Linked DNA regions of Niabella beijingensis. The protein of the gene in region 2 interacts with the protein of the main gene of each other region in a pairwise test. Links are inferred from orthologs where the notes say so. Each region holds a gene or a part of one and is shown on either strand. Other genes may lie near its edges. The genes, in order: mrdA and K7B07_RS05115.

Region 1 (3,233 bases), 2.1 Mb from region 2 along the record:
CCGGCTATACCTACCAGGAGCCCTCGCCCAAGGCCATGGGATGGAGTGCTTACGGGCTTTATGCGCTGTTGCTTTCCTTTGCTCATAACTTTTACCTCTTGTTCCTGGAATGGTTATCGTTCGGGTCTTTTATGAACTTTCTTGTAAAAGTGCTTTGCGCTACCGCTATCAGCATGCTGCTCATTTTTATTACTGAGCTCCTGTTCTTCCGCAAACAACGCTACCGTACGAATACAGCGTAACTGCCGTCAGATCTCAGCTATCAGAATTGAGAAGGGAGTGAAGCCTCAAGATGGATGCCCAGGGTTCAGGACAATGCTTAGCTGACTGCTGAAAGCTCATAGCTGACAGCTATTAAAAATGTTCCCCGGTCAATTTGAGGTCATTACCAGTTTTATGCTATTTTTGGTTTTTCTTTAATAAAAGTTCCCAGGTTTTACTATGTCGGTGTTCAATAAGTCAAGAAGTTATATTATACGGATCATATTCCTGTCCGTATTTATAATCATTATTGCCCAGCTGGCCAACCTGCAGCTGGTAAGCAATAAGTACCTGGAACTTGCAAAGAATAATGCGGTATTTCAAAAGATCTTATATCCCGAACGGGGAATTATTTTCGACCGGAACGGGAAGGCCGTGCTGAACAATACCATCATGTTCGACCTGATGGTAACACCGGCAGAAGTGAAGAATTTTGATACCCTGGCTTTCTGTAATCTCCTGCAGATCGATACCGCTGAGTTCCGCACCCGTATTGTAAATGCGATCATTAAAAATTCAAGAGTGCGCCCCTCCATTTTCCATTCGCTGCTGACACCGGAAATGCAGGCACGTTTTGAAGAGAACAGCTGGCGTTTTCCGGGCTTTGTATTGCAGCAGCGCCCGGTGCGTACCTATCCTTATAATGTAGGGGCTCATATCCTCGGTTATATCAGCGAGGTGGACGCAAAGGATATTGAACGTTCTGCCAGTTTTTACCGCATGGGTGATTATGTGGGCAAGAACGGACTGGAATATACTTATGAAAAAGTGCTGATGGGGCAGCGGGGGGTGCAGTACATGATCAAGGATAATAAGAACCGGCTGGTAGGGCATTATGAGAACGGTGAATTTGATACCACGGCGGTGGCCGGCCGTGGTCTGAAGACCCATCTGGACGTGGACCTGCAGGTGCTGGCAGAAAAGCTGCTCAACAACAAGGTTGGCTCTGTAGTGGCACTGGATCCAAAGACCGGCGGTATCCTGGCGATGGCCTCGGGTCCGGTATTCAACCCGAATGATCTTACCGGTCCCGATAAGAACGCCAACTATGCAAAAATGGTATTGAATGTAAGGGCTCCTTTGCTGAACCGGGGCATTAAAGGGCGCTATCCACCCGGCTCCACCTTTAAGCCGCTGGGCGGACTGGTGGCGCTGGATGAAGGGGTGATCACTCCGTCTTACGGATATGCCTGTCCGGGCCGCTATTATGGCTGCGGAGCGGGGAAACCGGCCTGTACGCATTCCGGTGGCGGACATGCTGCCAATTTAAGACTGGCTATCGCTAATTCCTGTAACTCTTATTTTGTGCAGGTGTACCGGATGGCCGTAGATAATCCCAGGATGGGCAATATGCGCAAAGGGTATGAAGGCTGGGAAACCTATATGCATAAATTCGGGTTGGGCGTGCGCCTGGGAGTGGACCTGCCCAGCGAGGACAAAGGAAATATCCCAACTGTAGCCGTCTATGATAAGGAATACCGGGGCTCCTGGAACTCCTGTACCAACCTTACCCTGGGTATCGGCCAGGACAAGATGCTGGCCACCCCGCTGCAGCTCGCAAATGCCATGTCGATCATCGCCAACAAAGGCTATTATTACATACCGCATTTTGTGGACAGTATTGACGGTGAAACAGCAGCCGATGCCCCGATCCTGGCAAAATACCGGGAAAAACATGCGGTGCTCACGCATATTTCGGATACGGCCTACAACGCTATTATCAATGGGATGAATGATGTGGTAACACGCGGAACCGCGCGGGTGGCCATGATCCCGGGCATTGATGTATGTGCAAAAACAGGTACTGCAGAAAACTATACAATACTGGACCGCAGACGGATCAAATTGAAAGACAACTCCATGTTTGTTTGTTTTGCACCCAAGGACAACCCCAAAATAGCCGTTGCTGTTGCGGTGGAAAACGCCGGATACGGCGCCACCTGGGCAGGACCGATCGCACGGATCCTGATGGAAAAATACCTGCTGGACAGCCTGACCAACAAAAGCAAGGCCGACCTGGAACGGATTTCCAATACCAACCTGATGCCTTCTTATTATGACCGGTTGCAGTATATTACCGACTCCACCCGGGCCGAGCAGTGGGCAAAGATCCGTAAGGACAGCACCCAGCTCCGCCGCTATCTGAAGGGCAGCCCGAAAGCAGCGCCTAAAAAGGACTCTGCACAGGCCCAGGGCGCCCCGAAGCCAGCACAAAAGCCGCAGCAGAAAAAGCCCGCGGCGCTCATTACATTTATAACAGAAGATAGAAAATACAGGAGACCCGTTACCGTTTTCGAAGAATTTATATGAGCCAGAAAAAAGCAGAAATATCCAAGGGGGTGGATTATATACTCGTTATCGTGTACCTCGTGTTGGTGGCTACCGGGCTGATGGCGATTTTTGGCGTTACTTATACCGAAGGAGATCCGGTATTGCAAAGCTTCCTGGGCTTTAAAACGGATTACAGCCGGCAGTTCTATTTTGCCTGCGTTTCACTGGTACTGGGACTTTTCATCCTGCTTACGGATAGTAAATTCTTTCCTGCAACTGCCAACCTGTGGTATGCAGGGGGTATCCTGTTGCTGTTGCTGGTATTCCCCTTTCATTCATCGGTAAAAGGAACGGAATCGATCATAAGACTGGGCGGGTTCCAGTTTCAGCCGGCAGAGTTCTGTAAAGTGAGCGTGGCATTGGCACTGTCCAAATACCTCTCGGATCCGGAACTTGATTTTACCAGGATCCGATCGCAGTTGATCGCCACGACCATTGTAATGGCCCCTGCGGTGCTCACTATTTTCCAGAAGGAAACCGGCCTGGCCTTGGTATTCTGTTCCTTCTTTTTTGTGATGTACCGGGAGGGCCTGCCTGCCATCATCCTCATTATCGGCTTTGCCATAGCCGCCCTGGTGGTGGCCACCCTGCTGCTGGATAAGAACCTGCTGGCGGTTATCCTTACGGTTATCGCTGCAGTA
Region 2 (3,351 bases):
AACAGCACCGTGTCTTCTTTATGTACAAAAGCGGCGAGTTCTGCCTCCAGCTGTTCGTGAAGGTTGGAGTTGCCGCTCATCATCCGGGCACCCATGGGTAAGGCAAGGCCGTATTGAGCCGCCCCTTCTGCATCTGCTTTTCTTATTTCCGGATGATTGGCCAGCCCCAGGTAATTGTTCAAACTCCAGACGATCACATCGTTGCCCCGGAATTTCATTACACTTCCTATTTCCCCTTCCAGCTTTGGAAAAGCAAAATAACCATGGGCCCTTTCCCGGTGTTGTCCAATGGGTCCGTAATTGTTTAATAACCGCTCGAAAATGTCTGCCATATATTGATTCGATTTTTAATAAAATAATGTGCAAATATAAGACTCTTGATCCGTTTATAAGGAACAGGCCTGCCGCCGTACCCGGAGGGCAACAAAAAAGCCTGCAGATCAACCACAGGCTTTATTGTAAGCAGGAGGGCATCCTATTCGTCCTGCTGATTTTTTTTCTTGTCCTTTTTCTTAAAGAGTCCGCCCAGGAATCCTTTTTTCTTTTTCGGCTGGTCTGCTGACCCGATCGGTTTTCCCTGAGGCGCCTTTGCCGGTTCTTTTTTAACCGTATCTTTTATTGGTTTGTTCTCATCCAGCAAAGGTTTGGATTCCGGACCAATGTACTCATTATTGTTTTGCATATAATCCTGCTCGGTGCCTACTCCTGCATCTTCCCCTTCAGCGGTAGGCTCCGGATTTTCAGAAGTAACATAGATCGAAGGATCCGCACTCAGCACTTCATTTTCCATGGTGGCGGGCTCTGCAAACTTTTCATCCCTGTTTATGCCTAACGATTTATCCGCATATACTTTTTTGAAAAAAGCTTCCCAGATGGGACGGGCAGCTTCGCCTCCAAACCCGCCTCTGCCTTCATTGCGGATAAAGCGGTCATCACAACCTACCCAAACCCCTCCCAGTAACTGAGGAGTGAAGCCCATAAACCAGGCATCACTGTTGTCGTTGGTGGTTCCGGTCTTCCCCGCCATTTCCGCAGCGCCCAGACGGGCACGCAGACCTGCTGCTGTGCCTTTGTCCACAATCCCCTGCATCATACGGCTCATGGTATAGGCAGTGGCCTCGCTGATGGCTTCTTTCCGGTTCACACTATAGTCGAACCGTTTGATCACGTTACCATTCCGGTCTTCGATCCGGCTGATAAAATAAGGTTTGGTGGAAAAACCACGTCCTCCAAAAATGGAGTATCCCCAAAGCATTTCGAAAAGCGAAAGCTCACAGGAGCCCAGGGCGATGGACGGGAAGGGCGCTACTTTTGTAGGGATATTGATGCGCTGTAAAAAGTTAGAGAACTGGGCCGGTCCCACCTGTTTCATAATATAAGCGGTGGCGCAGTTCCGGGACCAGGCAAGGGCGGAGGCCATCGTCATGGTTCTGCCGGTACAGGTACGGCCGGTGGCAGGCACCAGCTGACCGTTGCCAAAGTTCTGTTGCACATCTTCCACCATCGATTCCGGCGTCATTCCTCTTTCTTCGATCGCCTGGGCGTAAAGCAATGGCTTGATGGTGGAACCCACCTGACGTTTTGTTCGGAGATTTACGTGATCGTACTTATAGGTCTTAAAGTCAATACCTCCCACCCAGGCCTTTACTTCGCCGGTGACAGGGTCCATCACCATAAATGCCGACTGCACCATGGTGCGGTGGTATTTAATCGAGTCGTAAGGTGTCATTACGGTGTCGCGTGCCTTGCCGGGGATCCAGGCGAAGATACGCATGGGTACTTTTTTATAGAAAGAGGCTTTGATCTCTTTGTCTGAAAAACCGTCATCCGCCATACTTCTCCAGCGATCACTTTCCTTCATGGCGCGCAGCAGTACATTGTCATGGCCTTTCCACACGGCGCCGCTCTTTATAAAGGACTGGCGCACGAGCGCCCGTTGCAAATTAGGTACCTGCATGTAAACGGCTTCTTCTGCATATTGCTGCATCTGGGGGTTGATGGTGGTATAGATCTTTAACCCGTCTTCATAAAGACTATAGGAGGACCCATCCGGTTTTTTCAGGTCTTTCAGCACGGTCTTCAGTTCGTCGCGCAGCACATCCCGGAAATAAGGCGCATAACCGGTGTTCTCATCCATTTTCCTGTAGTTCACCTTCATAGGCGCCGCCGACAGCCGGTCGGCTTCTGCACCGGACAGATTCCCGTTTTCCACCATACGGGCGATCACCAGGTTCCTCCGGTCCATCGCCAGTTTGGGATTTCTCCTGGGGTTGTAAATACCGGGACCATTGATCATTCCGACCAGGAGTGCAGCTTCATCCACGCTCAGGCGATCCGGTTCCTTCTGAAACCAGGTCCTGGAAGCATTGCGGATGCCATATACGTTGTCACTAAAAGGTACGGCATTCAGGTATAAGGCAACGATCTCTTCTTTGGTAAAGTTCCGTTCCAGCTTTACAGAAATGATCCATTCCTTCAGTTTCTGGATGACCCGAACAGCTTTGTTGCTGGCCCGCTGATTAAACAGCGCCAGGGCCAGCTGCTGGGTAATGGTACTGCCACCGCCTTCTCTACCCAGTAAAAAGATGGCCCTCAGCGTACCTTTAAGGTCAATACCAGCGTGGTCATAGAAACGTTTGTCTTCTGTGGCGATCAACGCATTGATCACATTGGGGGAAATATCACGGTATTTTACCAGGGATCTGTTCCCGTTGGGGAGGTAATACTTTCCCATAAGGGTTCCGTCTGCCGCCAGTACTTCAGAGGCCTGGGTGATAGTGGGGTTTTCCAGTTCTGCCAGTGAAGGCATTTTGCCAAATACGCCCCAGTTCGCGAGCAATACCGTTAAAATGCCAAGGCCAAATAAAATGAAAAAAATTCGCCAAAAAATACGAACTGATTTCTTCATATAGAAATGATAAAAAAGTTTATAATAAAATCTGGTACCAAAAATAAGTAAATGCCTTCCTATAAACTGAAAAACCCCTGATAATTTAAGGCGGTTTTATCAATTGGTACCTCATACTCAATGCTTTTTCTTGAGCTAACTTCATGTGAGTGACCTAAACTTAAGCAAAATGGTTACTTTTGCGACGATTAATAACAGATACCGAATGAAGTTTAATTTGACGCAGATGCCGGAACGGTACGTACGTCCACGTACAAACGGCATCACAATGGTAATGGATAAGGGGTTGAGTATTGATGAGGCCAAGAGTTTTATGAGTGTTTCTTATCCTCATGTTGATGTGGTAAAGCTGGGATTTGGTACCGCCGTCGTAACCCCGAACCTGGAGGAGAAGATTGAGGTATACCGTTCTTATGATATCCCGGTTTATTTTGGGGGTACCT

What was found.
Region 1: the proteins of K7B07_RS05115 (region 2) and mrdA interact in binary tests that used the Escherichia coli proteins (3 or more experiments, as listed by UniProt). The link is inferred for Niabella beijingensis from one-to-one orthologs.

The regions. Positions count from the first base shown.
Region 1 is NZ_JAIQDI010000001.1:3,363,636-3,366,868, forward strand. Bases 103-3,006 are described here. They hold mrdA (penicillin-binding protein 2), read left to right. Parts: upstream 103-441; coding sequence 442-2,571; downstream 2,572-3,006. Other genes in these bases: K7B07_RS14125 (rod shape-determining protein MreD), read left to right, coding at 103-242; rodA (rod shape-determining protein RodA), read left to right, coding at 2,568-3,006. Outside these bases: more of K7B07_RS14125, read left to right, coding at 1-102; more of rodA, read left to right, coding at 3,007-3,233. UniProt on the Escherichia coli protein: Catalyzes cross-linking of the peptidoglycan cell wall. Responsible for the determination of the rod shape of the cell. Is probably required for lateral peptidoglycan synthesis and maintenance of the correct diameter during lateral and centripetal growth.
Region 2 is NZ_JAIQDI010000001.1:1,217,604-1,220,954, reverse strand. What follows is about bases 193-3,214. They hold K7B07_RS05115 (penicillin-binding protein 1A), read right to left. Parts: upstream 2,909-3,214; coding sequence 476-2,908; downstream 193-475. Other genes in these bases: K7B07_RS05110 (phosphosulfolactate synthase), read left to right, coding at 3,114-3,214; K7B07_RS05120 (aminotransferase class I/II-fold pyridoxal phosphate-dependent enzyme), read right to left, coding at 193-332. Also shown: more of K7B07_RS05120, read right to left, coding at 1-192; more of K7B07_RS05110, read left to right, coding at 3,215-3,351. UniProt on the Escherichia coli protein: Cell wall formation. Synthesis of cross-linked peptidoglycan from the lipid intermediates.